DNA from 2 places in the Pseudacidovorax sp. DMC4 genome. Region 1 is predicted to be linked to the other one. Evidence: predicted binding sites of a transcription regulator. Region 1 holds the regulator's gene; the other holds the start of a gene.

The links. Region 1 encodes FNR, which switches genes on or off when oxygen is low (the NO sensors DNR and NnrR bind a similar motif). Its sites were predicted from a motif close to TTGATNNNNATCAA; they were not measured.
Region 2: the regulator FNR is predicted to act here: its motif matches at 8,737-8,750, upstream of azu (azurin).

What each region holds. Positions count from the first base shown of each region.
Region 1 covers NZ_JBQUYR010000002.1:227,766-243,430, reverse strand. The annotation lists gene ACT54X_RS04750 (SdrD B-like domain-containing protein) at 1-817, opposite strand, end outside; gene ACT54X_RS04745 (sulfite exporter TauE/SafE family protein) at 1,305-2,048, opposite strand; gene hemN (oxygen-independent coproporphyrinogen III oxidase) at 2,057-3,478, opposite strand; gene fnr (fumarate/nitrate reduction transcriptional regulator Fnr) at 3,671-4,390, shown strand; gene ACT54X_RS04730 (hypothetical protein) at 4,481-4,747, opposite strand; gene ACT54X_RS04725 (FixH family protein) at 4,857-5,153, opposite strand; gene ccoG (cytochrome c oxidase accessory protein CcoG) at 5,197-6,645, opposite strand; gene ccoP (cytochrome-c oxidase, cbb3-type subunit III) at 6,710-7,633, opposite strand; gene ACT54X_RS04710 (cbb3-type cytochrome oxidase subunit 3) at 7,671-7,811, opposite strand; gene ccoO (cytochrome-c oxidase, cbb3-type subunit II) at 7,831-8,463, opposite strand; gene ccoN (cytochrome-c oxidase, cbb3-type subunit I) at 8,483-9,922, opposite strand; gene ccoS (cbb3-type cytochrome oxidase assembly protein CcoS) at 9,991-10,128, opposite strand; gene ACT54X_RS04690 (heavy metal translocating P-type ATPase) at 10,141-12,504, opposite strand; gene ACT54X_RS04685 (universal stress protein) at 12,610-13,053, shown strand; gene ACT54X_RS04680 (universal stress protein) at 13,128-13,553, shown strand; gene ACT54X_RS04675 (malonate--CoA ligase) at 13,734-15,281, opposite strand; gene ACT54X_RS04670 (enoyl-CoA hydratase/isomerase family protein) at 15,351-15,665, opposite strand, start outside.
Region 2 covers NZ_JBQUYR010000002.1:16,622-32,286, reverse strand. The annotation lists gene ACT54X_RS03805 (glutamate carboxypeptidase) at 1-266, opposite strand, end outside; gene polA (DNA polymerase I) at 526-3,315, opposite strand; gene ACT54X_RS03795 (hypothetical protein) at 3,438-3,806, shown strand; gene ACT54X_RS03790 (homoserine kinase) at 3,814-4,866, shown strand; gene ACT54X_RS03785 (BPSS1780 family membrane protein) at 4,908-5,705, shown strand; gene ACT54X_RS03780 (UvrD-helicase domain-containing protein) at 5,730-8,144, opposite strand; gene azu (azurin) at 8,193-8,645, opposite strand; gene ACT54X_RS03770 (OmpW/AlkL family protein) at 8,858-9,520, shown strand; gene ACT54X_RS03765 (GMP reductase) at 9,744-10,721, shown strand; tRNA gene ACT54X_RS03760 (tRNA-Ala) at 10,758-10,833, shown strand; gene ACT54X_RS03755 (restriction endonuclease) at 10,910-11,749, opposite strand; gene ACT54X_RS03750 (YdeI/OmpD-associated family protein) at 11,840-12,304, opposite strand; gene ACT54X_RS03745 (sensor domain-containing diguanylate cyclase) at 12,337-13,452, opposite strand; gene ACT54X_RS03740 (GFA family protein) at 13,833-14,240, opposite strand; gene ACT54X_RS03735 (SDR family oxidoreductase) at 14,387-15,190, opposite strand; gene ACT54X_RS03730 (helix-turn-helix transcriptional regulator) at 15,221-15,665, opposite strand, start outside.

The sequences.
Region 1 (15,665 bases):
GCAATCGCAGGTCGCCCTCGCGCAGTGGCCACGGATTGCGCCCGACCGATGCGGCCATGCTGCGCACATCCTTGCTGCCCGTGCCCTGGCCGGTCAGCCTGTCGGTGTAGTAGGCAGGAACATCGCTGGCCTGCTCGACCTGCAGGGCGGCGAAGAGGTCGCCATCGAGCTTGCGGGTCGTCCCCAGCCAGCTGCGGCTGCCCTGGCTGCGCTCGAAGGCGGGGTAAGGTCCGCCCACCATCCAGCCGCGCTGGCCGCTGCCCATGCGCCACTCGCCCCCGTCGTCGATGAGCCGCACGGACGCGCCCCGCAACGGGGTGGTGCCGAAGGCCAGCCGATCGTGACGGAGCAGGCCGTCGGTGCGTTCGGCATGGAAGTCGCCCACCGTGACATCGGCGAAGCGCCGGGGCGTCAGCGGCAGTCCCAGCACCCGCAGGGTGAACCGGCCGCCGCTGGGCTCGCTCGACATGCCCAGCGTGCCGGCGCCGTACAGGCTCGCCTCGGGATCGCCGCGGTAGGCGCGGCCGTCGAACTGCAGGGACCAATCCCCCAGATTGAGGGTCTCGCGCCGGTATTCGGCGCGGATGCCAGCCTCGGCGCCCCGCGAGGTGCCCGACCCCGTGGCCGCCGACCGGCCCCAGCCCGCGCGGGATTCCAGCAACCAGGCGCGCACGCCCTCGGGTGCCTCGGCGGCCGACGAGTTCTCCGCGTCGCCGGCCCCCGGCGGGGTGTCGTCCATGACCCGGTCGATGTAGGTGGGTGGCCCCTGCTCCAGTTGGCTGCGCAGCCGCGCCTGTTCCGCCTCGAAGCGGCTCATCGGCTGCACCCGGAGCTCTCCGCCCGCGATCGTCTGGGCAGCGCTCGGCACGAGGCCCGCGACGTAGACGCATGCCACAGCGGCCAGATGGATGGGGAGAAGGCGCAGCTGCACATGGAAGGGCTTCAACCCAGAACGCCCGGGTTGTGCGGACCGGCGCGGCGGCCCACGTCACGCGCTCGCAGCCAGCCGTGTGCGAGCGGATCGGAGGAGATGGAAGGGGTTGTCGAAGGAGGCGTCGACATGGCGGGCGCGTGGACTCCTGAAGCCTGGATGGTGGGGTGGCAGGGCGGGTCCCGCGCTGCACCAGCACCGGCCACCCCTGACTTGAAAACTCCTTCCGAAGGTATTCCGAAGTGCTTTGGCGCCCAAGAAACTTCTTGACAGGCGGTCTCGTCAGCAGCCCATAGCCGACAAAAGGTGATGAACCGTGAAGATTTGACTCAGCGTCCGGACCACGGCGGCTGGCCGATGCCGGTTGGCCGGTTCAGGCGCACCAGCGCGCGATGTCGTGCTGGAGGTCTGTCCACAGCGCGTAGGCCGCGACGGCCATGAGCAGGACCCCGGCGATGCGGCTGGCCCAGGCGGGCTGGGCGCCATCCGGTCCGCGCCGCAGCAGATGCCAGAGCCAGGGCACGCCGCTGAGTGCCGCCGCGCCCCCCAGCGCGAACAGGCCCATCACGAGGGCGCCCTGCAGCGGCTGCGACGCCAAGGCGGCGAGCATGAGGGCCGAATAGAGCATGCCGCAGGGCATGAGGACCCAGGCCGCGCCGAGCAGCAATCGGCGCGCCGGGCTGGCCGCGAGCGGCCGCAGCCGGCGCAACGTGGCCGCCCCGACCCGCGATGCCCACAGCGGTTGCCGCCCGGCGATGGCCAGCACCATGCCCCAGGCCAGGATGCCCGCGTGCAGCAGCACCCAGACCGGCCGCAACAGAGAGATGCCATCCCGGAGCCATGCCAACGTGTCGAACGCCGCGGCCACGACCGCGCCGGCGGCGGCATAGCCGAGCAGCCGCCCCAGCTGAAACGCCACGGATGGCGCGGCCGGGCGATGCGCCGCAGCAAGGCCTGGCCCGGAGGCATCCACGCGCACCAGCGGCACAGCCTCGCGCTGCACGGGACGCGGCGGCACGAGCGCAGCGCAGGCCGGCCCGCACATGACGGCGCAGTGGGGCGCGCCCGTCAAGCCCAGCAACAGGGCCGACACCGCGAGCGCACCGGAGGCGTCCATCACCCGCGTCAGATGATGCGCGAGAAGCGCGTGCGTGCGCGGTCGGCCTGCAGGTAGCGGTCGAACACCATGGCGATGGCGCGCACCACGTACCAGCCGGCCGGCGTGACCTCGAGTTCGCGCGCATCCAGGCGCACCAGCCCCTGTTCCGCCAGGGGCTGCAACGCCTGCAGCTCGGCCGCGAAGTACTGGCGGAAGTCCACCAGATTGGCGGCGCCCATGGCCTCGAAGTCGATGCGGCCCTGGCACATGATGGCCATGATGACCGCGCGGCGCACCACGTCGTCGCGGCCCAGGGCCAGGCCGCGCACCACGGGCAGTTGGCCCTGCTGCAGGCGGTCGCGGTAGTCCTCCAGCGTCTTGGCGTTCTGGCTGTAGCTGGCACCGACGCGGCCGATGGCCGAGACGCCCAGGCCGATGATGTCGCAGTCGGGCTGGGTGCTGTAGCCCTGGAAGTTGCGGTGCAGCCGGCCCTGGCGCTTGGCGATGGCCAGGGCATCCTCGGGCACCGCGAAATGGTCCATGCCGATGTAGACATAGCCCGCCTCGCCGAACACGCCGATGGCACGCGACAGCATGTCGATCTTCGTGGCAGCGTCGGGCAGCTCCTGCGACAGGATCCGCCGCTGCGGCTTGAAGCGCTCGGGCAGATGGGCGTAGGCGTACAGGGCGATGCGGTCGGGCCGCAGCTCCACCACCTGCGCCAGCGTGCGCTCGAAGGACGTGCTGTTCTGCCGCGGCAGACCGTAGATCAGGTCGGCGTTGATCGAGGTGAAACCCAGCCGTCGTGCCGCTGCCATCAGCGCGAAGACCTCGGACGCGGGCTGGATGCGGTGCACCGCCTTCTGGACCTGCGCATCGAAGTCCTGGATACCGAAGCTCAGGCGGTTGAAGCCCAGCGCCGCCAGGTGCGCAAGCCGGGCCTCATCGACCGTGCGCGGGTCGACCTCGATGGAGCATTCGGCGCCGGGCAGGAAGTCGAAGGACTCGCGCAGCGCCGTCATCAGGGTGGACAGCTCCTCGTCGCTGAAGAAGGTGGGCGTGCCACCACCCAGGTGCAGCTGGCTCACCGGCTCGCCCCGGCCGAGTTCGGCCACCTGCAGCCGCAGCTCGCACAACAGGTCCTGCAGGTATTCCGCCGCGCGCTCGTGGTGGCGCGTGATGATCTTGTTGCAGGCGCAGTAGTAGCAGAGCGACTCGCAGAACGGGATGTGCACGTACAGCGACAGCGGCAGCGCACGGGCGCCGGCCGCTTCGCGGCGCTGGACCAGGGCCTGGGCATACTCAGCGGGGCCGAAGGCCTCCACGAAGCGGTCGGCGGTCGGGTAGGAGGTGTAGCGCGGGCCCGGCACGTCGAAACGGCGCAGCAGCGACGTCGACAGCACCGCGGGCTCGGCCGCGCAGGAGGACGGGATGGGCAGGGAACTCATCGCAGCAGGAGGGCACAGCAGCGCCAGGGTTGTTGCCTCTAATGTGCGTTCGAAGCCATGATCGGCGCTTGATCCACATCAAACAGAAAGTTGATCGCTGTCGGAGAATGACTGACACGGGAGCTTTCGGACGCCACAGACCCCACGAGCGAGGCGTCGGGCCGTCCCCCACCCTACAGAGTCGGACACACCATGACCCCAGAATCCATCAAAGTCGCTTGTTCCAACTGCAACCTGCGCGAGTTGTGCATGCCCGTGGGCCTGTCGCCGGAGGAACTGCAGCGACTGGATTCGCTGGTCGCCACGCGCCGCAAGGTGCGCCGCAAGGAACTGCTGTTCCACAACGGCGAGCAGTTCGTCTCGCTCTACGCCATCCGCACCGGCGTGTTCAAGACCCGCATCACCTCGGAGGACGGCCGCGACCAGGTCACCGGTTTCCAGATGGCCGGCGAGATCATCGGCCTGGACGGCATCGTCAACGACCGCCACACCTGCGACGCCGTGGCGCTGGAGGATTCCGAGGTCTGCGTGATGCCCTTCGACCGCATCGAGGAACTGTCGCGCGAGGTGTCGGCGCTGCAGCGCCATGTGCACCAGATCATGAGCCGCGAGATCGTGCGCGAGCATGGCGTGATGCTGCTGCTGGGCAGCATGCGGGCCGAGGAGCGCCTGGCCGCCTTCCTGCTGAACCTGGTGCAGCGCCTGCATGCGCGCGGCTTCTCGGCCTCCGAGCTGGTGCTGCGCATGACCCGCGAGGAAATCGGCAGCTACCTGGGCCTCAAGCTCGAGACGGTGAGCCGCACCCTGTCCAAGTTCGTCGACGACGGCATCGTGGAGGTGAACCAGCGGCATGTGCGCATCCTCGATGCGGAGGCGCTACGGCGGATGGTGAACCCCACGGTCTGCGCCTGAGGCGCGAACGGCGGCCGGCTCGCGCAAGTCGACCGCCGCATCGGCAGACGAGAGGGACGCCACGGCGTCCCTTTTTCATTGCTGGGATCTTCAGGCCGGCCCGCCCGGCCCCGGCTGCGCATTGACCTGGGCCGGCGTGCGCATCAGCAGTGCCGTGGTCGCGCTGCACACCATGGTCACGACCCAGAAGCCGAAAAAGCCCAGCGCGTAGATGGCCTGCCGCGGCATCTCCAGCACATGGCCGAACCAGCGCAATTCCGCCGGATCGACGAAGCCGAAGACCAGGAACTCCATCAGGCAGGCGGCCAGGAAGGCCGGCCAGGCGATGGCCATCAGGCAGTGAGGCTGGCGCAGCATGCGAGGAGTCTCCGTCTTCTGGTTTGCGGGGCGCCGACGTCCCCGCGGGCGGCCGCGCAACGGGGCCTGCCTGGGCGTGGAGGGCCGTGCCGGTGAGCGACGCGCCATGTCAAGGCTGCGCGGGAGGCAGGTTCCGCGTGGGGGTCGTCACGTGGTTGCGGGCCTGCTGCGCCGGCGTCAGCGCACGCTGGGCCTCCAGGGTGCGGTTGATCTCGATGCCCCGGCGGTAGTAGTCCGCCTCGATCACCGGATCGGGGCTGTGCACCGCCAGCCACAGCGTGGCAAAGCCGGCCACCACCACCACCGCCGGACCGCCCACCACCATCCACATCAGCGGATGGCGCCACCAGGGACCGCTGGAGGGCTCGACCAGGGAGGCGGAAGCAAGCGTCGTCGGGTTCGTCATGGGGTCCTCGTCGTGATGGATGCGAAGTCGATGCGTCGGGCAGTCAGCGCGGCACCAGGAAGGCGGCCTTCTCGGCCACATGGGCGCCGCCGCCCTCCTCGCCCACCTCGATGCGCACGCTGTGCGAACCGGGGGCGGCACTGCCGTAGGGAATGCTCAGCCGCACGGCCACCCAGCGGGCCTCGGCCGGGCCGACTTCCACCGGCGTGTCGGGCGAGACGGCGATGCCATCGAGCCCCTGCGCCGCCAGGCGGTACTTCTGTGGGCGCTCGGTGGCATTCATGATCTGCAGGCGGTAGACGTTCTCCAGCCGGCCGCCTTCGGCGATGCGGGCCAGCGACGCCCGGTCGCGCACCACGTCCACCTTCAGCGGCGTGCGGGCCACCAGGCTGACGAGCATGCCCACCACCAGCAGCATCAGCACCGAGGCATAGATGAGCACGCGCGGCCGCAGCACGCGGCGCCACAGCTGCGCGCGGCTCCAGTGGCCGGCCATGCCGTTGACCGTGTCGTAGCGGATGAGGCCCTTCGGGTAGTTCATTTTCTCCATCACGGTGTTGCAGGCGTCCACGCACTGGCCGCAGCCGATGCATTCGTACTGCAGGCCCTGGCGGATGTCGATGCCCGTGGGGCAGACCTGCACGCACAGGTCGCAGTCGATGCATTCGCCCAGGCCGCGGGCCTTGTAGTCCACGCTGCGGCCCCGCGGCGCCCGCGGCTCGCCGCGGCCAGGGTCGTAGGTGACGATCAGCGTGTCGCGGTCGAACATGGCGCTCTGGAAGCGCGCATAGGGGCACATGTACTTGCACACCTGCTCGCGCATGAAGCCGGCGTTGCCGTAGGTGGCGAAGGCATAGAAGAAGACCCAGAACACCTCCCAGGAGCCCATCTGCGTCTGCAGGAAGGCCAGGCCCAGCTCACGCACCGGCGTGAAGTAGCCCACGAAGGTGAAGCCGGTCCACATGGCGATGGCGATCCACACGATGTGCTTGTAGGCCTTCTTGACCAGCTTCTCCATCGAGAGCGATTCGCCGTCCAGCCGCATGCGCGCCGTGCGGCTGCCTTCGATCTTCTGCTCCACCCACATGAAGATCTCGGAGTACACCGTCTGCGGGCAGGCATAGCCGCACCACAGCCGCCCCGCCACTGCGGTGAAAAGGAAAAGCGACAGCGCCGAGATGACCAGCAGGCCCGACAGGTAGATCAGGTCCTGCGGATACAGCACCAGCCCGAACAGGTAGAAGCGCCGCGATGCCAGGTCGAACAGCACCGCCTGCCGCTCGCCCCAACTCAGCCACGGCAGGCCGTAGAACACCAGCTGCGTGGCGAACACCATGGCCCAGCGCCAGCGCGCGAACAGGCCCTGCACCGCGCGCGGGTAGATCTTCTTGCTCGCGGCGTACAGCGACACGGCCTCCTCGGCCGGCGGCTCGGCGGCAATGGGGATGACGCGCCGAGGGTTGGGCGTGGGCGCGTTGGAGGATGCGGACATGGCGTTGGGGCGCCCGCGGGCGCCTTCGTTCGTGGGGATCAGGCTCGGAGGGTCATGAAGCCACTCAAGGCTTGGCCGACGCCGTGGTGGCGTTGTGGGACAGGCCCCAGACGTAACTCGCGAGCACGCGGATTTGCGCCTCGGTCAGCCGCTCGTTCTGCGCCGGCATCACGTTCTGCTTGCCGTTGTTGACCATGGCCATGATGGCGGCCTCGCCGTAGCCGTGCAGCCAGATGTTGTCGTTGAGCCGCGGGGCGCCCAGCGCCTGGTTGCCGCCGCCGTCGGCGCCATGGCAGGCCGCACAGACCGCGAACTTGGCCTTGCCCAGGCCGGCGCGCACCGAGTCGTGCGGGCTGCCCGACAGGCTGAGCACGTAGTTGGCCACGTTCTTCACGTCGTCCGCGCTGCCCACGGCCGCGGCCATGGGCGGCATGACGCCGACGCGGCCCATCGTGATGGTCTCGATGATCTTGTCGGGCGTGCCGCCGTGCAGCCAGTCGTTGTCGGTCAGGTTGGGAAAGCCCTTGCTGCCCCGCGCGTCCGAGCCGTGGCACTGGGCGCAGTTGTTCATGAACAGCCGCTCGCCGATGGCGCGCGCTGCGGGGTCGGCGGCCACCTGCTCCACCGGCGCACTGGCGAAGCGCGCATAGACGGGGGCCAGCTCCGCATTGGCCTTCTCGACCTCGGCCTTGTACTCGCCGGCCGAGCTCCAGCCCAGCTTGCCCTGCACACTGCCCAGGCCGGGGAAGAAGGCCAGGTAGCCCACCGCGAAGACGATGGTGATGATGAACAGGCCCACCCACCACAGCGGCAGCGGGTTGTTGGCCTCGCGCAGGTCCTCGTCCCAGACGTGGCCGGTGGTGTTGTCCTTGTCGGCGACGACGCGCTTGCGCGCCGTCATCCACAGCAGGATCGCGCAGCCCAGGATGCTCAGCACCGTGGCGGCGATGACGTAGTTCGACCAGAAGTTGTTGATGAAGTCGCTCATCGTGATCTCTCTCGTTCGATGCGTTGGCGCGGTGCGCTCAGTCCTGCTCGAAGGGCAGGCGTGCTGCCTCCTCGAAGCCGGCACGGTTGCGCCGCGCATAGGCCCAGGCCACGATGCCCAGGAAGAGCACGAAGCACACGACAGTGGCGATGGAACGCAGGGTGGTCAGGTCCATGATGTGGGTACTCCTCGTTCGCTTACTTCAGGGCACGGCCCAGCGACTGCAGGTAGGCGATGGTGGCTTCCATTTCGGTCTTGCCTTCGACGGCAGCCTGCGCGCCGGCGATGTCCTCGTCGGTGTAGGGCACGCCCACCTTGCGCAGGGCCCGCATGTGGGACGGCAGGGCCGCGGCGTCCACGGTGTTCTTCTCCAGCCAGCTGTAGGCGGGCATGTTGGACTCGGGCACCACGTCACGCGGGTTGTTCAGGTGGATGCGGTGCCACTCGTCGCTGTACTTGCCGCCCACGCGCTGCAGGTCGGGGCCGGTGCGCTTGCTGCCCCACTGGAAGGGGTGGTCGTACACGAACTCGCCGGCCACCGAGTAGTGGCCATAGCGCAGCGTCTCGGCGCGGAAGGGGCGGATCATCTGCGAGTGGCAGTTGTAGCAACCCTCGCGCAGGTAGATGTCGCGGCCGGCCAGCTGCAGCGCCGTGTAGGGCTTGAGGCCGGCGATGGGCTCGGTGGTGGACTTCTGGAAGAACAGCGGCACGATCTCCACCAGGCCGCCGACGGCGACGACCAGCAGGATCAGCACGATCATCAGGAAGTTGTTCGTCTCGACCTTCTCATGCGAGAAGCCGGTGGACGTGGAGGGCGTCGTCTGGCTCATGTTCTTGTGCTCCGTTCGTTCAGGCATGCGCCGCTTGCGGGGCCGGGATGGTGGCGCGCACCGCACGGCCCGAGATCACGGTCATCCACACGTTCCAGGCCATGACCAGCATGCCGCCCAGGTACAGCAGGCCGCCCAGCAGGCGCACCACGTAGAAGGGGAAGGTGGCCTTCACGCCTTCGGCGAAGGTGTAGGTGAGCGTGCCGTCGGGGTTGATCGCGCGCCACATCAGGCCCTGCATCACGCCGGCGATCCACATGGCGGCGATGTAGAGCACGATGCCGATGGTGGCCATCCAGAAGTGCAGCTCGATGGCCTTGATGCTGTGCATCGTGGTGCGGCCCCACATGCGCGGGATCAGGTAGTAGAGCGAGCCCATCGAGATCAGGCCCACCCAGCCGAGGGCGCCGGAGTGCACGTGGCCGATGGTCCAGTCGGTGTAGTGGCTGAGGGCGTTGACCGTCTTGATGGACATCATCGGGCCCTCGAAGGTGGACATGCCGTAGAAGGACAGGGCCACGATCAGGAAGCGCAGGATCGGATCGGTGCGCAGCTTGTGCCAGGCACCCGACAGGGTCATGATGCCGTTGATCATCCCGCCCCAGCTGGGCGCCAGCAGGATCAGCGAGAACAGCATGCCCAGCGACTGCGTCCAGTCCGGCAGCGCGGTGTAGTGCAGGTGGTGCGGACCCGCCCACATGTAGGTGAAGATCAGCGCCCAGAAGTGCACGATCGACAGGCGGTAGCTGTAGACCGGGCGCTCGGCCTGCTTGGGGATGTAGTAGTACATCATCCCCAGGAAGCCGGCGGTGAGAAAGAAGCCCACCGCGTTATGGCCGTACCACCACTGCACCATGGCGTCCTGCACGCCGGCATAGGCCGAGTAGCTCTTCATCCAGCCCGCGGGCACCTCGGCGCTGTTGACCACATGCAGCAGGGCCACCGCGATGATGAAGGCACCGTAGAACCAGTTGGCCACATAGATGTGCTTGACCTTGCGCGTGCCCACCGTGCCGAAGAACACGATGGCATACGACACCCAGACCAGCGTGATCAGGATGTCGATGGGCCATTCGAGCTCGGCGTATTCCTTGCCGGTGGTGTAGCCCAGCGGCAGGCTGATGGCCGCAGCCACGATGACGGCCTGCCAGCCCCAGAAGGTGAAGGCCGCCAGGCCAGGCGCGAACAGCCGCGTCTGGCAGGTGCGCTGCACCACGTGGTAGCTGGTGGCAAAGAGCGCGCAACCGCCGAAGGCGAAGATGACCGCGTTGGTGTGCAGCGGCCGCAGGCGTCCGTAGCTCAGCCAGGGAATGCCGAGGTTGAGATCGGGCCAGGTCAGCTGGGCGGCGATGATCACGCCGACGAGCATGCCGACCACGCCCCAGGCCACGGCCATCAGCGAGAACTGGCGCACGACCGTGTCGTTGTAGAGCGCCGCAGGTGAGTGGGAGGACTGCATCTTGGGAACCAGGTTGAGGAACTTGTAGGCAGTGTCCGACTCGGTTCCCGCCGGTCGATTGACGGAGATCAATCGCTTTGCAGAATGCGCGCGCCTTCCTGTTCCACGTCATCGAACTGGCCGCGCTCCACGGCCCACCACAGGCCCGCGATGATCAGCAGCACCAGCAGCACCGACAGCGGCACGAGCACGAAGAGGATGTCCATGGCCCTTCCCCCTCAGCCTTGCGGCACCAGCGTGGCATCCGCAGGCATGCGCTCCGCCGAGGCCACTGTCGGTTGGATTCCGCCGGCATCCATGCGCGACAGGCGTGCACTGTTGAGCACCACCACCAGCGAGCTGAGCGCCATGCCCAGGCCAGCCAGCCAGGCCGGCAGCCAGCCTGCCAGCGCCAGGGGCACGCACAGCGCGTTGTAGGCCGCGGACCCGACCAGGTTCTGTCGCACGATGCGCAACGTGCGCCGCGCCTGTGCCACGGTGTCGGGCACCGCCTGCAGCGAATCGGCCAGCACCACGAAGTCGGCGCGCGCCTGCGTGAGCGGCACGGCATTGCCGAAGGCGAAGGAGGCGTCGGCCTGCGCGATCACCGGCCCGTCGTTGAGACCGTCGCCCACCATGGCGACCGCCCTGCCCTGCGCCTGCAGGCGGCGCACCTCGTGCAGCTTGTCCTCGGGGCTGCAGCCGCCGCGTGCCGTGTCGATGCCGGCGCTGGCCGCCAGCCGCTGCGCGGCGGCCTCGCGGTCGCCGGAAAGCAGGCGTGGCACCAAGCCCTGGGCCTTGAGCCGCGCGATCGCCTCCGGCGCTTCGGGCCGCAGGTCTTCGGCGAGCGCGAAGCTGGCCACCCACCCCTCGTCGTCGCGCAGGTGGACCTGCATGGCGTCGGTCTGCAGCGCACGGGCCTCGCAGAAGGCCGCACTGCCCAGCCGCACATGGCGCGCGGGCGCATCGCCCTGCTGCGGCCGCAGGAGGCCCTGCACGCCCTGCCCGTGCAGTTCCTGCATTGCCTCGGCACGCCACGCGGGCGGAACGCGACGCTGCGCGTCCCAGGCCTGGCGCAACGCCCGTGCGGCCGGGTGCAGCGAACCTTCGGCCAGTGCCACCGCGAGTTCGAGTGCGTCGCCGGGCAGCGTGCCGCGGCGGCTGTAGACCCGGTCCAGCCGCGGCGTGCCGCGCGTGAGTGTTCCGGTCTTGTCGAAGACCACCGTCTGCGCCGTGGCCAGCGATTCCAGCGCCTGCATGTGGGCCACCAGCACGCCACGCCGTGCCAGCGCGCCTGCGCTGGCCAGCATGGCCGCGGGCGTCGCCAGCGAGAGCGCGCAGGGACAGGTCACGATCAGCACCGAGACCGCGACCATCAGCGCATGACCCGGGTCCACCGGCCACCACCACAGCGCCGCACCGCCCGCCGCGAGCACCACCGCCAGCAGGAAGGGCCGCGCGATGCGGTCGGCCATCGCGGCCAGCCGCGGGCGCTGCATGGCTGCGCTTTCCATGAGCGCCACGATCTGCGCGAAGCGCGTGCCGCTGCCCACCTGCCGCACGAGCACCAGCACGGGCGCCGACAGGTTGTGGCTGCCGGCATGCACCGTCTCGCCATAGGGCTTGGCCACGGGGCGCGACTCGCCGGTCAGCAGCGCCTCGTCGGCCAGCGTGTCGCCGTCGACCACGATGCCGTCGACGGGAAAGGCCTCGCCCGGCCGCACGCGCAGCACGTCGCCCACCTGCACGCGGCGCAACGGCACGCGCTCGAAGCCGCCGTGGATCTGCCGCCGCTCGGCCGTCTCCGGCAGGCGGCCGGCCAGCGCATCGAGCGCACCCGCCGTGCGGTCGCGCAGCCGAGACTCCAGCCAGCGGCCGGTGAGCAGGAAGAACACGAACATGGTGAGCGAGTCGAAGTACACCTCGTGGCCCAGCGCACCGTCGGGGTCGAAGGTGCCCGCCGTGCTGACCACGAAGGCGATGGCCATGCCCAGCGCCACGGGCACGTCCATGCCGATGCGGCCGTGGCGCAGATCGCGCCAGGCGCTGCCGAAGAAGGGACCGCAGGCGAAGGCCATGACGGGCAGCGTGAGCACCCACGAGGCCCAGCGCAGCAGGCGCTCGATGTCGGGCGTCATCTCGCCCGGGCCGGCCACGTAGGCCGGCAGCGCATACATCATCACCTGCATCATGCACAGGCCGGCCACCAGCCAGCGGAAGAGCGCGCGCCTTGCTTCCTTCTGCCGTGCAATGCGCAGCGAGGCATCGGCGGCGGGCGCGAAGCGGTAGCCCGCCTCGGCCACCGCGGCGAACCAGCGCGAGGGCTGCACCTGCGAGGGTGACCACACCACGCGCGCACGGCGGCTCGCGGCATTGACCGTCACCTTGCGCACGCCGGGCAGGCGCAGCAGGGCGTCCTCGATGGTGAAGGCGCAGGCTGCGCAGTGGATGCCTTCCACGCAGACCTGCGACTCCCAGTCACCGCCCGCGCGCAGTTCGTGGCCGAAGGCCGGCCATTCGGCCGGGTCGTCGAGGGCCGTGCGGGCCTGAACGTCGGCTTCCGTCGGTGCGCTGGCGGAGCCTAGAGGAAGGGCAGGTTGCATGGTCCGATGCTGCGCGCACGCACCCTCGCAGGCCTTGACCCTGGTCAAGTTTCGGCAGTGCCGGGCTGCCTATGCTGGAGCCACATCAACACGGAGCCTCAGACCATGTACCAGCGCATCCTCGTCCCCACCGACAGCTCGAGCCTGTCGAAGAAAGCCGTCCAGCACGCCACCGCGCTCGCCCAGACCTGCGGCGCCGAGATCGTGGTGCTGAACGTGGTGCCGCGCTACCCGGTGAGCTATCTCGAAGGCGCCGTGGTGTTCGAGACGCAGGACGTCGCGCGCATCGAGAAGCAATGGTCCGAGCAGGCCCGCGAGCTGGTGGACAAGGTGGTGGCCCAGGTGCAGGCCAAGGGCGTGAAGGCGCGGGCCGCGGTGGTCAAGTCCGACCTGGTGGCCGAGTCGATCATCAGCGCCGCGCGCAAGCACAAGGCCGATCTGATCGTGATGGCCTCGCACGGCCGCAAGGGCATCAAGCGGCTGCTGCTGGGCAGCGAGACCCAGCACGTGCTCACCCATTCCACATTGCCCGTGCTGGTATTGCGCTGAGCGCGGTCCCCAACAGCCACACTGGGCTGCGCCCTCGTGGCGCATGTCCTCACCCCAGAAAAGGAGCAAGAGCAATGAAGATCGTCGTCGCCGTGGATGGCAGTGAGTTCACCCGCAAGGCACTGGACTACATCGCCGCCCAGCGAAGCATGTTCGTCGATGGCCATGAGCTGGTGCTGGTGCATGTGTGCCCGGCCATCCCGCCGCATGCCAGCCGCCACATCGCGAAGGACACCCTGGCCGAGTACTACAAGGAAGAAGGCGCCAAGGTGATCGATCCGGTGAAGCAGCAGCTGCAGGGCCTGGGCATCGCCAACGCCTCGGTGCAGACCCGCCATGGGCAGGCCGCCGAGGAGATCGTGCGTGCCGCAGAGGAATGCGGCGCGGGCCTGGTCGTCATGGGCACGCACGGCCATGGCACCCTGGGCCGCGCGCTGATGGGCTCGGTGGCCACCAAGGTGATCGCCGAGAGCGACCTGCCGGTGCTGCTCGTGCAGTGAACCTGCGCCACCCCCCATGCCGCTTCGCGGCTCCCCCCTCTCTGGCGCCTTCGGCTTGGAGGGGGGCGCACCCGGAGGCCTGGCAAAGCCAGTTCCTCGGGTGCTCTCGCATGGCCTGCTCCGCGGCCCTTCGATCAATCGGGCTGCGCCGGTTTCATGCTGGGCGGGCCGCTTGCCGAATCAGGTGAATAGTGTCTTGTGCTGGTCGCGAAGCAAGGCCTTCTGCACCTTGCCCATCTGGTTGCGCGGCAGTTCGTCGACGACGAAGCAGCGCTTGGGGATCTTGAAGTTGGCCAGCTTGGACTTGAGCTCGGCCACGATGGCGTCGGCGTCGGGCGAGGCGCCCGGCTTGCCCACCACCACCGCCACGCCCACCTCGCCGAAGTCGGGATGCGGCACCCCCACCACCGCGCTCTCGGCCACGCCGGGCATCTCGTTGATGTAGCCCTCGATCTCGGCCGGGTACACGTTGTAGCCGCCGCTGATGATCAGGTCCTTGCTGCGGCCCACGATGGTCACATAGCCCAGCGTGTCGACCTTGCCCACGTCGCCGGTCTTGAAGAAGCCGTCGGGCGTGAACTCTTCCTTGGTCTTCTCGGGCATGCGCCAGTAGCCGGCGAACACATTCGGGCCGGCCACCTCGATGTTGCCGATCTCGTCGCGATCGCAGTCGCGCGGCGGCTTGCCGTCTTCATAGGCCCGCACCCGCAGCTTGACGCCCGGCAGCGGAAAGCCCACCGTGCCGCCGCGCCGCGCGCCCTGCACCGAGGTGTAGGGATTGGAGGTCAGCATGATGGTTTCGCTCATGCCGTAGCGCTCCAGGATGGTGTGGCCGGTGCGGGTCTGCCAGTCATTGAAGGTCTCGATGAGCAGCGGCGCCGAGCCGCTGATGAACAGGCGCATGTTGTCGCAGGCCGCCAGGCTCAGCGTGGGCTCGGCCAGCATGCGCACATAGAGCGTGGGTACGCCCATGAAGACGGTCGCCTCGGGCAGCTTGGCGATGACGCGCTTGGGGTCGAACTTGCCGAACCAGAGCATCTTGCTGCCATTGAGCAGCGCGCCATGGATGGCCACGAACAGCCCGTGGACGTGGAAGATGGGCAGCGCGTGCAGCAACACGTCGCCGTGCGTCCAGCCCCAGTAGGTCTTGAGCACCTCGGCATTGCTGCGCAGGTTGCGGTGCGACAGCATCGCGCCCTTGCTGCGGCCGGTGGTGCCGCTGGTGTAGAGGATGGCCGCCAGATCGTCGTCGGCCTTGCGCACGATCTCGTGCTCGGCACTGCAGGTGGCGGCGTGGCCCAGCAGGGTGCCGGTGCGGTTGTCGTCCAGCGTGAACACCCAGCGCGTGCCGGCCGCCTTGGCGACGGGCTCCACCCAGCCGAGGTTGGCGCTGGTGCACACCACCACCTCGGGCTCGGCATTGCCGATGAAGTACTCCATCTCGGCGCGCTGATAGGCGGTGTTCAGCGGCAGGAAGACGTAGCCGGCCCGCAGCGTGGCCAGGTACAGCAGCATGGCCTCCACCGACTTCTCGACCTGCACCGCCACCCGCGCCCCCGGCTCCAGGCCCAGGCTGCCCAGCAGATTGGCGATCATGGCGCTGGCCCGCTCCAGGTCGCGCCAGGAATAGGCCAGGCCGTCGTCGGTCTCGACGGCGATCTCGTCCAGGTCGTGCGGGAAGGCGGCGCGCAGCGCGGCAAAGAGGTTGGCGTTGGGCGTGGAGCTCATGAAGGGCGGAAGACGAAGGGGCGGTTGGATGGGGAGGGGTTCTTGGACAGGGGCCGAGTATTCACGGATTCAGCCGAAGCGGGGCGGCCTTTTCGCGAGAAAGGCATCGATGCCCTCGCGGTGCTCGGCCGTGTCTGCGTAGTCGTAGGCGCCCGACAGCAGTTGCTGCATCTCGCCCGCGGCCAGGGCGCGGAAGGTGGCCTTGTGCAGCCGGGCGGCCTGCGGCGCCAGGCTGGCGATGCGCTGGGCATGGCGCCAGGCCGCATCGGCCACCTCCGCGTCGGGCAGCACGTCGAGCAGGAAGCCCGCCGCCAGCAGCCTCGGCGCCGGATGCAGGCCGGCGGCCAGCAGCATGTCGCGCGCCAGGGCGTCACCGATCTGGCT
Region 2 (15,665 bases), 210 kb from region 1:
GGCGACTCGGCGCTGCCCGGCTCGATCACCGACACCTCCCCGCCCAGCGCCCGCAGTCGCCCGGCCACCAGTGCCGCCATGCGGTCCAGGCCATCGAGGTCGCGGCTGCCGGATTCGATGGCGACCAGCTGCGAGAGCGTGTCGAGCAGCGGCTGCTTCTGCTGCTGGGCCAGCGTCTCGATGCGCGCGTCGCGCTGGGCGAATGCGGGCGCGGCAGCAACCGTCAGTGCCAGGGCGAGGATGAGGGAGCGGAGCTTAGGTTGCATGGAATCAGGGGTATTCGAATGAGTCGGTCGAAGGTGAAGCAAGGGCGACCTTCAGACGGCCGCGGAGCAGGCCATGCCAAGGCACCCGAGGACCTGGCTCCGCCAGGCCTCTGGGTGCACCCCCCTCCAAGCCGAAGGCGGCAGAGAGGGGCTGAGGGCCGCGGCTCCAAGCTTGCCTGCGCGGGCTTGGACGCGCCCGAAGAGCCGCCGCCTCCGGCGGCCGCCCGGAGCATTGACGCGGCATGGGGGGTGAAGCCCATCAATGCGCCTTTTCCCAGTTCGGACCGAAGCCGATCTCGGCCAGCAAAGGCACCTTGAGCTCGGCCACGCCGGCCATGATGCGCGGCACCTCGGCCCGCACCCAGTTGACCTCGGCCTCGGGCACCTCGAACACCAGTTCGTCGTGCACCTGCATGATCATCTTCGTGTCCAGGCCCTGCGCGTCCAGTGCCTTCTGCACGGCGTTCATGCTCAGCTTGATGAGGTCGGCCGCGGTGCCCTGCATGGGCGCGTTGATGGCCGCACGCTCGGCGGCGCCGCGCCGCGGGCCGTTGGGCGAGCGGATCTCGGGCAGGTACAGGCGCCGGCCGAACACGGTCTCGACGTAGCCCTTCTCCTTGGCGCTGGCGCGCGTCTCGTCCATGTAGTTCTTCACGCCCGGGTAGCGCGCGAAGTAGCGGTCGATGTAGCTCTTGGCTGCGGTGTTGTCGATGCCCAGGTTGCGCGCCAGGCCGAAGCTGCTCATGCCGTAGATCAGGCCGAAGTTGATCACCTTGGCATAGCGGCGCTGCTCGCTGCTGACCTGCTCGGGCGTACTGCCGAAGACCTCGGCGGCCGTTGCCCGGTGCACGTCGATGCCCTCGTTGAAGGCCCGCAGCAGCGCCTCGTCGCCGCTGATGTGGGCCATGATGCGCAGCTCGATCTGCGAGTAGTCGGCGCTGGCGATCACCCGGCCCTCGGGCGCGATGAAGGCCTCGCGGATGCGCCGGCCTTCGGTGGTGCGCACCGGGATGTTCTGCAGGTTGGGGTCGTTGCTCGACAGCCGTCCGGTCACGGCCACCGCCTGCGCATAGTGCGTGTGCACGCGCCCCGTGCGCGGCAGCGCCATCTGCGCCAGCTTGTCGGTGTAGGTGCTCTTGAGCTTCGAGAGGCCGCGGTGCTCCAGGATCTTGGCCGGCAGCGGATAGTCCTCGGCCAGCTTTTCGAGCACCTCCTCGTCGGTGCTGGGCGCGCCGCTCGGCGTCTTCTTGACCACCGGCAGGCCCAGCTTGTTGAAGAAGATGTCGCCGATCTGCTTGGGGCTGCCCAGGTTGAAGGGCTGGCCGGCAATCTCGTAGGCCTGCTGCTCCAGCGCCACGATGCGCTGGCCCAGCTCATGGCTCTGCGCGGACAGCGCGCCAGCATCGATCAGCACGCCGTTGCGCTCGATGCGATAGAGCGTCTCGCTGCTGGCGATCTCCAGCTCGTAGATGAACTTCAGCCGCTCGTCGGCCCGCAACTGCGGCCACAGCACGCGGTGCACGTCCAGCGTCTGGTCGCTGTCCTCGCAGGAATATTCGGCGGCCTTGTCAATGGCGACCTGGCTGAAGGGGATCTGGTGCGCGCCCTTGCCGCAAAGGTCCTCGTAGTCGATGCCGGTGCGGCCGGTGTGACGCTCGGCCAGACTGGCCAGGCCATGGGGCTTGTGCACCTCCAGCACATAGCTTTGCAGCATGGTGTCGTGCACGTAGCCCTGCACCTCGATGCCGTGGTTGGCGAAGACGTGGCGGTCGTACTTGATGTGCTGGCCGAGCTTGTGGCGGCCCGCGTCCTCCAGCCAGGGCTTCATGCGAGCCAGCACCTCGTCGCGGGGCAGTTGCTCGGGCGCGTCGGGATAGTCGTGGGCAAGCGGCACATAGGCCGCCTCGCCGGGCGTCACGCTGAAGCTGATGCCGACGATCTCGGCCTTCATCTCGTCGAGCGAGCTGGTCTCGGTGTCGATGGCGACCAGCTCTGCCGCCTGCAGCCTGGCCATCCAGGCATCGAAGGCCGGCCAGTCGAGCACCGTGTCGTAGACCAGGTTGCTCGCCCGCTCGGCCGCCGCGGCCAGCGTGCCATCGAGCAGTCCGGTGCCGCCCTCGCCCGGCTGCGCGGCGCCATGGCCCAGCAGCTCGGGCGCGGCGGCGTGGGCCTCCAGGCTCTTGGCCAGGCTCTTGAAGCCGTACTGCTCGTAGAAGTCCCTCAGCGCGTCGGTCTGCAGCGGCTGGATGGCAATGCCCTCCAGCGCGGGCAGGCCCTCCACATGGCCGGCCAGGTCGCAGTCGGTGCGGATGGTGACCAGCCGCCGGCCCTGCGGCAGCCAGTCGAGCGCGCGGCGCAGGTTCTCGCCAGCCTGGCCCTTGACCTCGGCCGCATGGGCGATCAGTCCGTCGAGCGAGCCGTACTGCGTGAGCCACTTGGCGGCGGTCTTGGGGCCCACCTTGTCCACGCCCGGCACGTTGTCGACCGCGTCGCCCACCAGCGTCTGGTAGTCCACCATCAACGAGGGCGGCACGCCGAATTCGGCCGTCACGCCCGCCACGTCGCGGCGCTTGCCGCTCATGGTGTCGATGATGGTGACGTGCTCGTCGACCAGCTGCGACAGGTCCTTGTCGCCGCTGCTCACGATCACCTCGATGCCCTGGCCGGCGGCCGTGCGCGCCAGCGTCCCGATGACGTCGTCGGCCTCCACGTCAGGCACGCACAGCACCGGCCAGCCCAGCAGCCGCACCACCTGGTGGATAGGCGGGATTTGCGTGCGCAGGTCGTCGGGCATGGGCGCGCGGTGGGCCTTGTACTCGGGGTACCAGTCGTCGCGGAAGGTCTTGCCCGGCGCGTCGAACACGCAGGCCGCATAGTCGGCGCGCACCTCGCGGCGCAGGGCCTGCATCATGTTGATCATGCCCCGGATGGCGCCGGTGGCGGGGCTGTTGGGGTCGCCAGGCACCGCACGCAGGTCGGGCATGGCATGGAAGGCGCGGTACAGGTAGCTGGAGCCATCGACCAGCAGCAGCGTTTTCTTCTCGGTCATCGGGCCATTCTCCCCTGCCGCCGGAATGCGGCTGTGCGTCGGCGCCTACGGGCTGCGGCAGCCTTCGACGACAGGGGGCAAGGCCGAGGGAACATGGGGGGCGCACCTACAATCGCCCGACCATGCCTGCCCATTCCTCCCCGTCCGTGCGCGCAGCCCTGCTGGCTGCGGGACTGTCGCTCCTTCCGGCCCTCGGCCATGCCCAGACCCCGCCGCCCCAGTCGGCCTCGGCAGCCCCGGCCGCTGAATCGCAGCCGCTGGACGGGCGCCGCAACCAGAAGATCGAGCACATCACGGTGGAAGACCGCGGCGCCAAGGTCGACGAGGTGCGCTACGGCGGCGTGACGCAGAGCATCACCGTCCAGCCCAAGGATTCGGCACTGCCCTCCTACGACATCCAGCCGACGGACGGCACGCGCCAGCGCACCGGCGCGACCGACGGCAACAGTTCCAGCGGCGGTCAGCGCGTCTGGAACGTCCTCAAGTTCTGAACCGCCCGTGGCGGTCTTCACCGAAGTCCGGGCCGACGAAGCGGCCGAACTGATGCGCCGCCTGGGACTGGGCGAACTCACCGAACTGCGCGGCATCGAGGGGGGCATCGAGAACACCAACTACTTCGCCACCACCGACCGGGGCGAGTACGTGCTGACGCTCTTCGAGCGCCTGACGCCGGCACAACTTCCGTACTACCTGGGGCTGATGAAGCACCTGGCCGAGCGCGGCATGCCGGTGCCCGAACCCGCGGCAGTCGGTCCCGGGGGCGGCCCGCTCTTCGATGCCGGCGCCCCGGACACCGCCTGCCCGCTGCTGCACACCATCGCCGGCAAGCCTGCGGCCGTGGTGCGCAAGCTGCAGGGCCGCAGCGAGCTGGCGCCGACCGCCGACCATTGCAGCGCGCTCGGCGACCTGCTGGCCCAGCTGCACCTGGCGGGGCGCGACTATGGGCAGGTGCAGCCCAACCTGCGTGGCCTGCCCTGGTGGAACGAGACCGTTCCGGTGGTGCTGCCGCATGTGGATGACGCCCAGGCCGCCCTGCTGCGCAGCGAACTGGCCTATCAGAACCATGTGGCCGAGTCCTCGGCCTATGCGGCCCTGCCCCGCGGCCCCGTGCATGCCGACCTGTTCCGCGACAACGCCATGTTCGCGCACGACGGCAAAGGCGGCACGCTGCCCGTGGTCACGGGTGTGTTCGACTTCTACTTCGCCGGCACCGACACTTGGCTCTTCGATCTGGCCGTGTGCCTGAACGACTGGGCCATCGACCTGCCCACCGGCCGTGCCGACCCGGCACGCAGCCGCGCCCTGCTCGATGCCTACCAGGCCCGCCGGCCGCTGGGCGCCGCCGAGCGGGAACTGCTGCCCGCGATGCTGCGCGCCGGTGCGCTGCGCTTCTGGATCTCGCGCCTGTGGGACTTCCACCTCCCGCGTGAAGCCAGCATGCTGAAGCCGCACGATCCGACGCATTTCGAGCGCGTGCTGCGCGAACGGGTGCGTGCGCCGCAGGTGCCGGCCCTGCAGGCCGAACCCGTCGCCGAAACGCTGGGCGCCTGAGCGCCCCTTGCGCCGGCGCCGGCCGCCCCCTTCTCCTGCTCATGAAACTCCAAATCGTCTCGCCCCGCACCGGCGTCCAGTGGATGCGCGAGGGCCTGCGCGCCTTCCGCCGCCAGCCGATGGCCTTCTTCTCGCTGTTCATGCTGTTCATGTCGGCGATCGCGATGCTCTCGGTGGTGCCGCTCATCGGCGGCCCCCTGGCTGTGGCCCTGGGCCCGGCCACCACGCTGGCCCTGATGGTGGCCAGCGAGCGCACCGTCCACGGCCGTGCCGACCCCGCCGCGGGGCGGGCGGCCTCGGCCGGCATCTTCCTGCAGGCGCTGCAGGCCGTGCGCGCGCAGGCCAAGCCGCTGGTGGTGCTGGGGGTGCTGTATGCGCTGGGCGCCCTGGCCGCCGGCGGGTTGGCCACGCTGATCTTCGGCGACCCCTTCGATGGCGCCTTCGGCAACGACGGCGCGCCGCAGGCCGAGGTGGTGCAGAGCACCGGTTTCCAGATCGCCGTGCTGGCCCGGTTGCTGTTCTATGTGCCGGTGGCGCTGGCCTTCTGGCATGCGCCCGCACTGGTGCACTGGCATGGCGTGACGCCGGTCAAGAGCATCTTCTTCAGCCTGGTGGCCTGCTGGCGCAACATGGGCGCCATGACGCTGTACGGCCTGGCCTGGGCCGGCGTCGTGCTGGCGTTGAGCCTGCTGATGAGCCTGATCGCCTCGCTGTTGATCGCCGTGAGCGGGGCCGGGGCGCTGGGCATGGCCGTGATGGTGGGCGGCTCCTTCCTGCTCTCGGCCGCCTTCCTCGCCTCCGCCTGGTTCACCTTCCGGGACAGCTTCAGCGTGGAGTGAAGGCGCGGCACGCCCTGCACTTCATCACTCGACCGGCGTGAGCTTGGCCACGCTCAGCGCCAGCCACTTGATGCCGTGGCGGTTGAACTTGACCTGGGCGCGGGCGTCGTCGCCGCTGCCTTCCAGCGCAGTCACCGTGCCTTCGCCGAACTTGTTGTGGAAGACCTGCATGCCGGTGCGCAGGCCGTGCGATGGCGCTGCGCGCTGGGGCACCGTGGCGGGGGCCGGGCTGCTGCTGGCGTAGCCACCGCTGTAGCCCGACGACGAGAAGCCGCCGAAGCCACCACTGCTGCCGCCCGAGCCACCGCCTGCGCCGCTGCCGCCGAACTGCCCGAAGCCGGACTGCTTGGGCGTGAGCCACTTGAGCGCCTCTTCCGGCAACTCGTCGAAGAAGCGGCTGCGCAGGTTGTAGCGGGTCTGGCCGTGCAGCAGCCGGGTCTGCGAATGGCTGAGGTACAGCCGGCGCCGCGCGCGCGTGATGGCCACGTACATCAGGCGACGCTCCTCTTCCAGGCCCTCGAAATCGCTCAGCGAGTTCTCGTGCGGGAACAGGCCCTCTTCCATGCCGGTGATGAACACGCAGTCGAATTCCAGGCCCTTGGCCGCATGCACCGTCATCAACTGCACGGCGTCCTGGCCGGCCTGGGCCTGGTTGTCACCCGACTCCAGCGCGGCGTGCGTGAGGAAGGCGGCCAGCGGGCTCAGCGTCTCGCCGGTGTCGGCATCGGGCGCGAGCGGATCGTCCAGCACCGGCAGGTTCGGGTCCAGGCCCTGGCTGACGACGCTCTGGCGCAGCTCGTCGACCGGCAGGGCCACGGCGTCGCGGCCGAACCCTTCCTGCGTGACGAAGGCCTCGGCAGCATTGACCAGTTCCTCCAGGTTCTCCAGCCGGTCCTCGCCCTCGCGGTCGGCCTTGTAGTGCTCGATCAGGCCGCTGGCGTCCAGCACCAGCTCGACGATCTCCTTGAGCGACAGGCCCTGCGTCTGCTCGCGCATGACGTCGATCTTGGCGACGAAGGCGCCCAGGTTGGCGCCCGCCTTGCCCGGCAGGCCTTCCACGCCCTTGGCCAGCGACACGCCGCGGCTGCGCGCCGCGTCCTGCAATTGCTCGATGCTGCGCGCGCCGATGCCGCGGGGCGGAAAGTTCACGACCCGCAGAAAGCTCGTGTCATCGTCCGCGTTCTCCAGCAGGCGCAGGTAGGCCAGCACATGCTTGATCTCCGCCCGCTCGAAGAAGCGCAGGCCGCCGTACACGCGGTAGGGCATCCCTGCGTTGAACAGCGCCGTCTCGATCACCCGGCTCTGCGCATTGCTGCGGTAGAGCACGGCGATCTCCTTGCGTTCGACATCGTCGCGCACCAGCTGGCGCATCTCCTCGACCATCCACTGGGCCTCGGCGAAGTCGCTGGATGCCTCGTAGACGCGCACGGGCTCGCCGGGGCCCTGGTCGGTGCGCAGGTTCTTGCCCAGGCGCTTCTTGTTGTGGCTGATGAGGGCGTTGGCCGAGTCCAGGATGTTGCTGAAGCTGCGGTAGTTGCGCTCCAGCTTGATCTGGTGCTGCACGTCGAACTCGCGCACGAAGTCGCTCATGTTGCCCACGCGCGCGCCGCGGAAGGCATAGATGCTCTGGTCGTCGTCGCCCACGGCCAGCACGCTGTTGCCGCCCGAGGTGAAGTGGCCCAGCGCATCGGTGTGGCCGGCCAGCATCTTGATCCAGGCGTACTGCAGGCGGTTGGTGTCCTGGAACTCGTCGATCAGGATGTGGCGAAAGCGCCGCTGGTAGTGCTCGCGGACGGCATCGTTGTCGCGCAGCAGCTCGTAGCTGCGCAGCATCAGCTCGCCGAAGTCGACCACACCTTCGCGCTGGCACTGCTCTTCGTACAGCGCATACAGCTCGATCTTCTTGCGGTCGTCCTCGCCGCGGGCCTGCATGTCGCCGGGGCGCAGGCCGTCTTCCTTGGCACCGGCGATGAACCACTGCGTCTGCTTGGCCGGAAAGCGTTCGTCGTCGACGTTGAACTGCTTCATCAGCCGCTTGATGGCCGAGAGCTGGTCCTGCGTATCCAGGATCTGGAAGCTCTGCGGCAGGTTGGCCAGCTTCCAGTGCGCACGCAGGAAGCGGTTGCACAGGCCGTGGAAGGTGCCGATCCACATGCCGCGCACATTGACGGGCAGCAGCGCCGTCAGGCGCGTCATCATCTCCTTAGCGGCCTTGTTGGTGAAGGTGACGGCCAGCACGCCGCCGGGCGAGACCTGGCCGGTGGAGATCAGCCAGGCGATGCGCGTGGTGAGCACGCGCGTCTTGCCGGAGCCTGCGCCCGCCAGGATGAGCGAATGCCCCTCGGGCACCGTGACGGCCGCGCGCTGCTCGTCGTTGAGGTTGGCAAGAAGGGGGGAGTCGGCCGCCGTCGGCTCGGCGTGGGGGCCAGGAAAGGACATCCCCCGATTGTAGGAAGCGGGGCCTGCGCCGGCCCCGCGCAGGGCTGCTTACTTGGCCAGCGCGAAGCTGCCCTTCATGACGCCGGAATGACCCGGGAAGGAGCAGAAGAAGGTGTAGCTCTCACCCACCTTGAGCTTGCTCACGTCCACGGCCACCGAGTCGCTCTCGCCACCGCCCACGACCTTGGTGTGGGCGATCACGCGGGCGTCGCCGGGCTTGACGTACTGCTTGTCCAGGCCGGCCGCGATGCCGTCGTTGGCCACGGCCTGCACGTCGGCGGTCTTGGCCAGCACCCAGTTGTGGCCCATTGCGGCCTTGGGCATCTTGCCGGCATGCTTGAGTTGCACGGTGAAGCTCTTGCAGGCCTTGGGCACTTCGATGGCGGTCTTGTTGAACTGCATGGCGTCGTTGCCTTCGATCTGCACGCTGCAATCGGCGGCGTAGAGGGGCGTGGAGACAGCGGCCAGCAGGGCTGCGGCAACGATGAAACGAGACGACATGGAGAGTCTTTCGGGATGCGGTTGAAGTCGGGATGCAGCCGCGCCAGTGCGAGCCGCAGGGGCATTGTGCGAAGCGCACCACAGCATCCGCATGACATGGATCAAGCAACCGGCAGCGGCTCCCGCGCGGCCCCGCGGACTTGCGCCGCGTCAACACCGGCCCCGAATCCCTTGCAGACACTGACCTGGCATTCACAACCAGAGCACAGCGTATGTCCAGACTGTTCGCCCTCCGGGGCACCACCCTCCTCCTTGCCGCGCTGCTGAGCGGCGGCGCCTTTGCCCAGAGCACCCCGACGCCCGAAGGCAACTGGCTCGTGCGTGCACGTGCCGTGCGGCTCGACCCGGCCAACAAGTCCAGCGCCATCCCCTCGCTGCTCGTGCCGGCCGACGCCATCCACGTCAACGACAAGACCATCCCCGAGCTGGACGTGACCTACTTCTTCACGCCCAACATCGCCGCCGAGCTGGTGCTCACCGTGCCGCAGAAGCAGCGCGTGACCGTCCAGCAGAGCGCCCTGGGCGGCCCGGTGGATATCGGCAGCTTCAAGCACCTGCCGCCCACGCTGATGCTGCAGTACCACTTCCTGCCCGAGGGCACCTTCCGCCCCTACGCGGGCGTGGGTCTCAACTACACCCGCATCAGCTCGGTGAACCTGGCCGTGCCGACCGTGGGCAGCCTGTCGCTCGACAAGAGCAGCGTCGGTCTGGCCCTCGGTGCGGGCGTGGACATCAAGATCGCGCCGCAGTGGTTCCTGAACTTCGACGTGAAGAAGGTGAAGATCGACTCCGACGTCCGTCTGGGCTGGCAGACCGTCTCGAAGGTCAAGATCGACCCCTGGCTGGTGGGCGTGGGCATCGGCTACCGCTTCTGAACCCGCCCCGCCGCAACGCCTCACAACCTTGTCTCTATAGAGGCTATACGCAAACCCATAGGCCGCCCTTTGCGGGGCGCGCCTACACTCAATCACCGGGCCCAAGTTTCTTGCGCCCGGTTTTTTTGTGCCCTGCTTTTCCTGCAATGGCGGCACAGGAGGACCGGCCAGGCCAAGCGCTCATCCTTTTCGTTCACCCACGATTCCCGGAGCCTGGACTGCCATGCAAATCTTCGACTACGACAACGTTCTGCTCTTGCCGCGCAAGTGCCGCGTGGAGAGCCGCGCGGAATGCGACACCACCGTGCAACTCGGCAGCCGCCGCTTCAAGCTGCCGGTGGTGCCCGCCAACATGAAGACGGTCATCGACGAGGCACGCTGCCTGTGGCTCGCACAGAACGGCTACTTCTACGTGATGCACCGCTTCGACCTCGACAACCTGGCCTTCACGCGCCGGATGAAGTCGCAGGGTGCCTTCGCCTCGATCTCGCTGGGCGTCAAGGACGCCGACTACCGCACCGTGGACGCCATGGCCGCCGAGGGCCTGGTGCCCGACTACGTGACCATCGATATCGCCCACGGTCATGCCGACAGCGTGCAGCGCATGATCGGCCACCTCAAGCAGAAGCTGCCGCAGACCTTCGTGATCGCCGGCAACGTGGGCACGCCCGAGGCCGTGATCGACCTGGAAAACTGGGGGGCCGACGCCACCAAGGTGGGCATCGGCCCCGGCAAGGTCTGCATCACCAAGCTCAAGACCGGCTTCGGCACCGGCGGCTGGCAGCTGTCGGCGCTCAAGTGGTGCGCCCGCGTGGCCACCAAGCCCATCATTGCCGATGGCGGCATCCGCGAGCATGGCGACATCGCCAAGAGCATCCGTTTCGGCGCCACGATGGTCATGATCGGCTCGCTGCTGGCCGGCCTGGAAGAGAGCCCCGGCGAGACGGTCGAGGTGGACGGCAAGCGCTACAAGGAGTACTTCGGCTCGGCCTCGGACTTCAACAAGGGCGAATACAAGCACGTCGAAGGCAAGCGCATCCTGGAGCCGGTGCGCGGCACCTGGGAAGGCATCCTGCGCGAGATGCAGGAAGACCTGCAGAGCGCCGTGAGCTACGCGGGCGGCAAGCAGCTGATGGACATCCGCAAGGTCAACTACGTGATCCTGGGTGGCGACAACGCGGGCGAGCACCTCTTGATGTGAGCCGCAACGCTGCGCATATAATCGCGCGATTGCGTTGGGGGGGTAGCTCAGCTGGGAGAGCGCCGCGTTCGCAATGCGGAGGTCGGGAGTTCGATCCTCCTCCTCTCCACCAACACTTCCAAACCCGTTGATTCGTCAACGGGTTTTTTCTTTTTTGCGCACCCCGGGACCCGCGCCGAGTTGGCGTCTCAAACGACTGTCGTGCCTTTGCAGGCGGGGTAGGTCGAGCAGCCCCAGAACGGGTGACCAGCGGCGCTTCCTCGCCTGGCCACCCGCTTGACCATGGCGCTGCCGCAGGCCGGGCACGCAGGCGTCGTCGCTGCCTTGGATGGCATTGATGACGCCTCTGGGACTTCTGAACGTCTGCCTGCCCGGATCAAACGCCGCAGTTCCTCTCCGTTCACGAGTTTGATGTTCCTACCTTCGGCGAAGGCGACGGCGTCATCGGTGAAGCGGCCTGAGGTCACGATGAACGCGCCGTCTGCGCCTTTGGCTGCCATGACGCCATAGACCTCGCGAGCCACGGCGACGCCGACCCGTGTGGCCCTCCACTGCTTGCACTGGACGAAGAATGTTTCCCGGCCTCTGCGCAGCACCAGGTCAATGCCGCCGTCCCCGCCCCCGCCTCCGGTCTCCTGCACGCTGTAGCCCTGCTGCCTGAAGCCTTCGCCCACCAGCATCTCGAACTGCTTCCAGGTCATGTCGTCCAGAGCGCTGGCGCTCTTGGCCTCCTGCACCGTCTGGAGCAAGTTGCTCCGCTGCCGACGCTTGATGGCGGAGGCCGCAGCACCTGCAAGACAAATCAATGGGACCACCCACTGACCGACATAGGCGGCCGCGTGAAGGAACCCCGCCGTCGCGACATTGGCGACGTCTTTCGTCGTAATGCCTTGTGGCAGTGGCTGAGAGGCCCACCCATGCAACAACGCGAAGCTCACCACAGCAAGCACCACGCCCGCCCACCAGGGCAGCAAGGCCACCGCCTCCATCAAGTCTTCCGCAGCACCCGTGCTCTTGCGTCTCGCCACCTGCTTCTCCTGGAACATCCACTTCGACTGCGAACATTTTGATACGTCGCCGAATCGAAGATGAACACCCAGGCTCAGCCATTTGGCAGGTCAGCGTGAACGCTCCTTGTCGCTTCTCTCGTGTGCGGCCAGCACGCCCTCCTGAACTCTCCTGGCACGCGTCTCTGCCTTTGCGGCCTCGTCAATGCGGCGGACGATGAAGTTCCGCTTGCCCGGTGGCAGGGCATCGAAGGCCGCCTGGGCGCCTTCCGCCGCCAATGCAGTCCGCAGATCGTCCGGAATCTCCACCCTGCTGCGGTCCAGGACAGTGATCCTCAGGCGAATGCAGTCACCCGTACGGGCGGATGTCTGCTTGCGGATCCGGGCCTTGATCCGGATGTAGTGCCGCCCTCCGCCCACGGGAAACAGACTCACCTGAAAAGGCTCGGAGTCATTGACACGTGCCATGACCAGCACCGGCCCTTTAGTACCGAGCGCCTCGGTGATCTCGGCCGGCACAGCAACAGCGCAGTAGTCCATGCCTTCCGCCCAGTCCTCCAGGAGCGCCTCGAACATGAACTGCTTGCCTGCCGGGGGTGCCGATGACTTCATGCAGGATGATCCCCGGGAGCGTCCGCCGCCTCGTCGAGCGGTTGGCGATCGAATTGACCAGGGGTCGAGACGAATATCTCGCTGCGGTTGCGGCCATTGGCCTTGGCCCGATAAAGCGCCGCATCCGCCGAACGAAGCAATTCGCGCCCAACGGCACCGTGTTCCGGGTACACGGAAATTCCGCAGGACAGCGTGGCATTGATCGACGCCTCGCCAAAACCGACGGGGCTCTCCATGAATCGACGCCGCAGTTGCTCGGCACGCCGGGCCGCCAGATCGGCGGGGCAATCGGGCAGCACGATGACGAATTCCTCGCCGCCGTACCGGTAGACCAATTCGTCGCTGCGCGCGGCGGCCTTCATGATCGATGCCAGCGACTTGAGCACCTCGTCGCCCACGTCGTGGCCATGCTGGTCGTTGATGTTCTTGAAGTGATCGATGTCCACCATCAGCAGAGCCAGCGCGCGCCCCTCGACCTGGGCCGACTCGAGGGCGGACGGCAATGCCTTTTCCAGATGTCGGCGATTGAGCAGGCCCGTGAGCGGATCGGACATCGTCTGCTCATAGAGCCTGGCCTGCAGCGCCCTGATCTCCTCGACCTGCGCGCGGAGCTTCATTTCGCTGCCGTGCTGGTACATCGCCCGCCGATAGCCGTCGAGCGCATAGGTCACGAAGAACAGGGTGAGCGACAGCATCGCCAACAAGGTGGTGCGCAGGTCGGTGTCGAAATGCACGCCGCTCCAGTTGCCGCTGGCGATCACCAGGCCGGCACCGAGTCCCATGGCGCCGACCACCATCGGCAGGCCGCGCAGCCCGTAGAAGACCACCATGTGAAGGCAGGCGCCCGCAAACATGGTGAAGGAAATCCACAACGGGAAGCCCAGGCCGGCCATCCAGCAACCCGCCCAGAAGCCATCCAGCAACTGGTTGCGATGCTCGGCCTTGCGCTGATCTGCCGACCGCAAAGCAACCCCATAGGCAAGCTGGGGATACAGCAGGAATTGAAGGGCCAGCAGCAGCCACGCCGTGAAGCTCGAACCCACCCCCCACAGGTGCGAGGCAACGGTGAGGAACAGCAGCACATAAAAGATGCTCCGGTTGCGCCGGTTCATCCTCACGAGCCAATAGACACGAGGCTGCTCCCCGGAAGGCGCGGCGGACGCAGAGGGGTGCGGAAAAATCTTCAGCATCGCGCCGGGCTGCGGGCGTTGGACGGAGAAGCCGTGTCGTGCTGAATCCGACGCCGGACGATGGCTCCAGGGCCCTGCTGCAAACTTTTTGCTGAAACTCGCATGTCGGCAACATTCTGATGCACATCGGCACTGGCTCGATGCACCGATGAAAGCCGTTCGAGCCGCCCATATGGGCCCCTTGCCCTGGAACTCGGCCCTGCGCGCGGCGCGATGGCTCAGCGCCTGAGCGTTTTTTGGCCGAGCCCGAGCGGCGGCGTTTTGGCGTGACGAGCGAGCCTGGACCCAAGACGCTCAGGCGCTCAGGGCTGCCCTTCGAAGGAGGCCACGCCGTCCGGCAGGCCGACCCAGTCCAGCCGCCGCTGCGTCCAGATCTCGCGCTGCGGGACACCCAGCGCGTGGCGCTGCTTGATCGTGCCGACGCGCAATGAATAGACCTGGGGATCCTCGGTGGCACAGGCATACAGCGAGCTGCCACAGACCTCGCAGAAAGCGAGCAGGCGCCGGTTGCCGCTGGCCGCGGTCTTGACGTAGGTGCGGGGCGTCCCGCGCAGCAGCCGGAAGCCGGCCGCGGGCGCCGGCATGTTGGCGCGGAAGGCAGATCCGGATTGCATCTGGCAATCCGCGCAGTGGCAGACCGTGATCGTGCCGGGCTCCACCTCGGCCTCGTAGGCGATGGCCCCGCAATAGCACTCACCTTGAATCTTCATCGACGACTCCTTGGCATGGGGCGCGCTCGCCCCGACCCCGTCGACTTTAGCCAACGCGGCGCCGCCATGCGGGCACTGCTGGCGGGTGCCCTGCCGCGGCGCCCCGCCTGCGAACCGCCGGGCACCGGGCCCAAGGCCGCCCAAGCTCAGAGCGCCGCCCCCGCCGCCTCGAGTGCCGGCTTGACGCTCTCCAGCGCCCCACCGCCATCGCAGGGAATCACGGCGCCCGAGATGTAGCCCGCATAGGGCGAGCCCAGGAACAAGGCCAGGTTGGCGATGTCGTCCAGCCCGCCGAAGCGTTGCAGCGGCACCTGCCGGCGCGCGAACTCGCGGTCCTCCGGCGTCGGCGCCATCAGCTTGCGGAAGCCTTCGGTGCCATCGATGGGCCCGGGCGAGATGCCGTTGAGCCGGATGCCCTCCCCGCCCCATTCGAGCGCCAGCGCCCGCGTGAGCTGGTCCACACCTGCCTTGGCGGCGCTCGCATGGGCCTGGTAGCGCATGGGCACGAAGGATTGCGGCGCGGTGATGTTGATGACCGAGGCACCCGGCCGGCGCAGATGCGCGTGCGCCTGCCGCAGCACATGGAAGGTGCCGAGCAGGTCGATGTCCACCACGACCTTGAAGCCGTTGGCCGACATGTCCTTGGCCGCGCACAGGAAGTTGCCGGCCGCGCCGGAGACCAGCACATCGATGGGACCGAAGGCCTCGGCCGACCGCGCGAAGGCCGCACCCACGGCATCGAAGTCGCGCACGTCGGCGCTGACACCCTGGACCTCGCCGCCGTGCTGGCGCAGCGCGACGACCGCCGCATCGACGTTCTCCGGCTTGCGGCTCGCCACGGTGAGGCGGGCGCCCTGGCGCGCGAAGGCATCGGCGATGCCCAGGTTGATGCCGCTGGTGCCGCCGAACACCACGACATGGCGGCCGGTGAAGTCGAGATCGATCTGCATGGAAGGAAGGCTGCAAGCGAAGAAGCGGCGTCAATGGAAGGCGAAACGCGGCAGGGCGGCGGCACCGCTGCCATAGAGCGCCAGCCGTCTACAGCCGGCAAAGATCGACTTGGGCGTGAGCCCGTAGATCTGCCGGATCGAGTGGCTGAAATGGGTCGAATCCGGATAGCCCACATCCAGCGCGATGGCGGCCAGGTTCGAGTTCCGGGTGACGAAATAGAGCAGGCTGCGTGCGCGCTCCCAGGTGCGAAAGCTGCGGAACGGCGCCTCCACCTCGGCGCGGAACAGATGCAGGAAGCGCGACACCGACAGATGGCAGCTGGCCGCGCAGTCCTCGGCCGGAAAATGGCGGTTGGGGTCGTCCTTGATGCGTGCAAGCACCTGGGCGATGCGGCGGTCCAGGGGCCGCGCAGGCAGGGCCGCACCGAAGAAGGCGCGGTCGAAGTCGGCGGTGCGGGCGTACTGCCGCGTACTG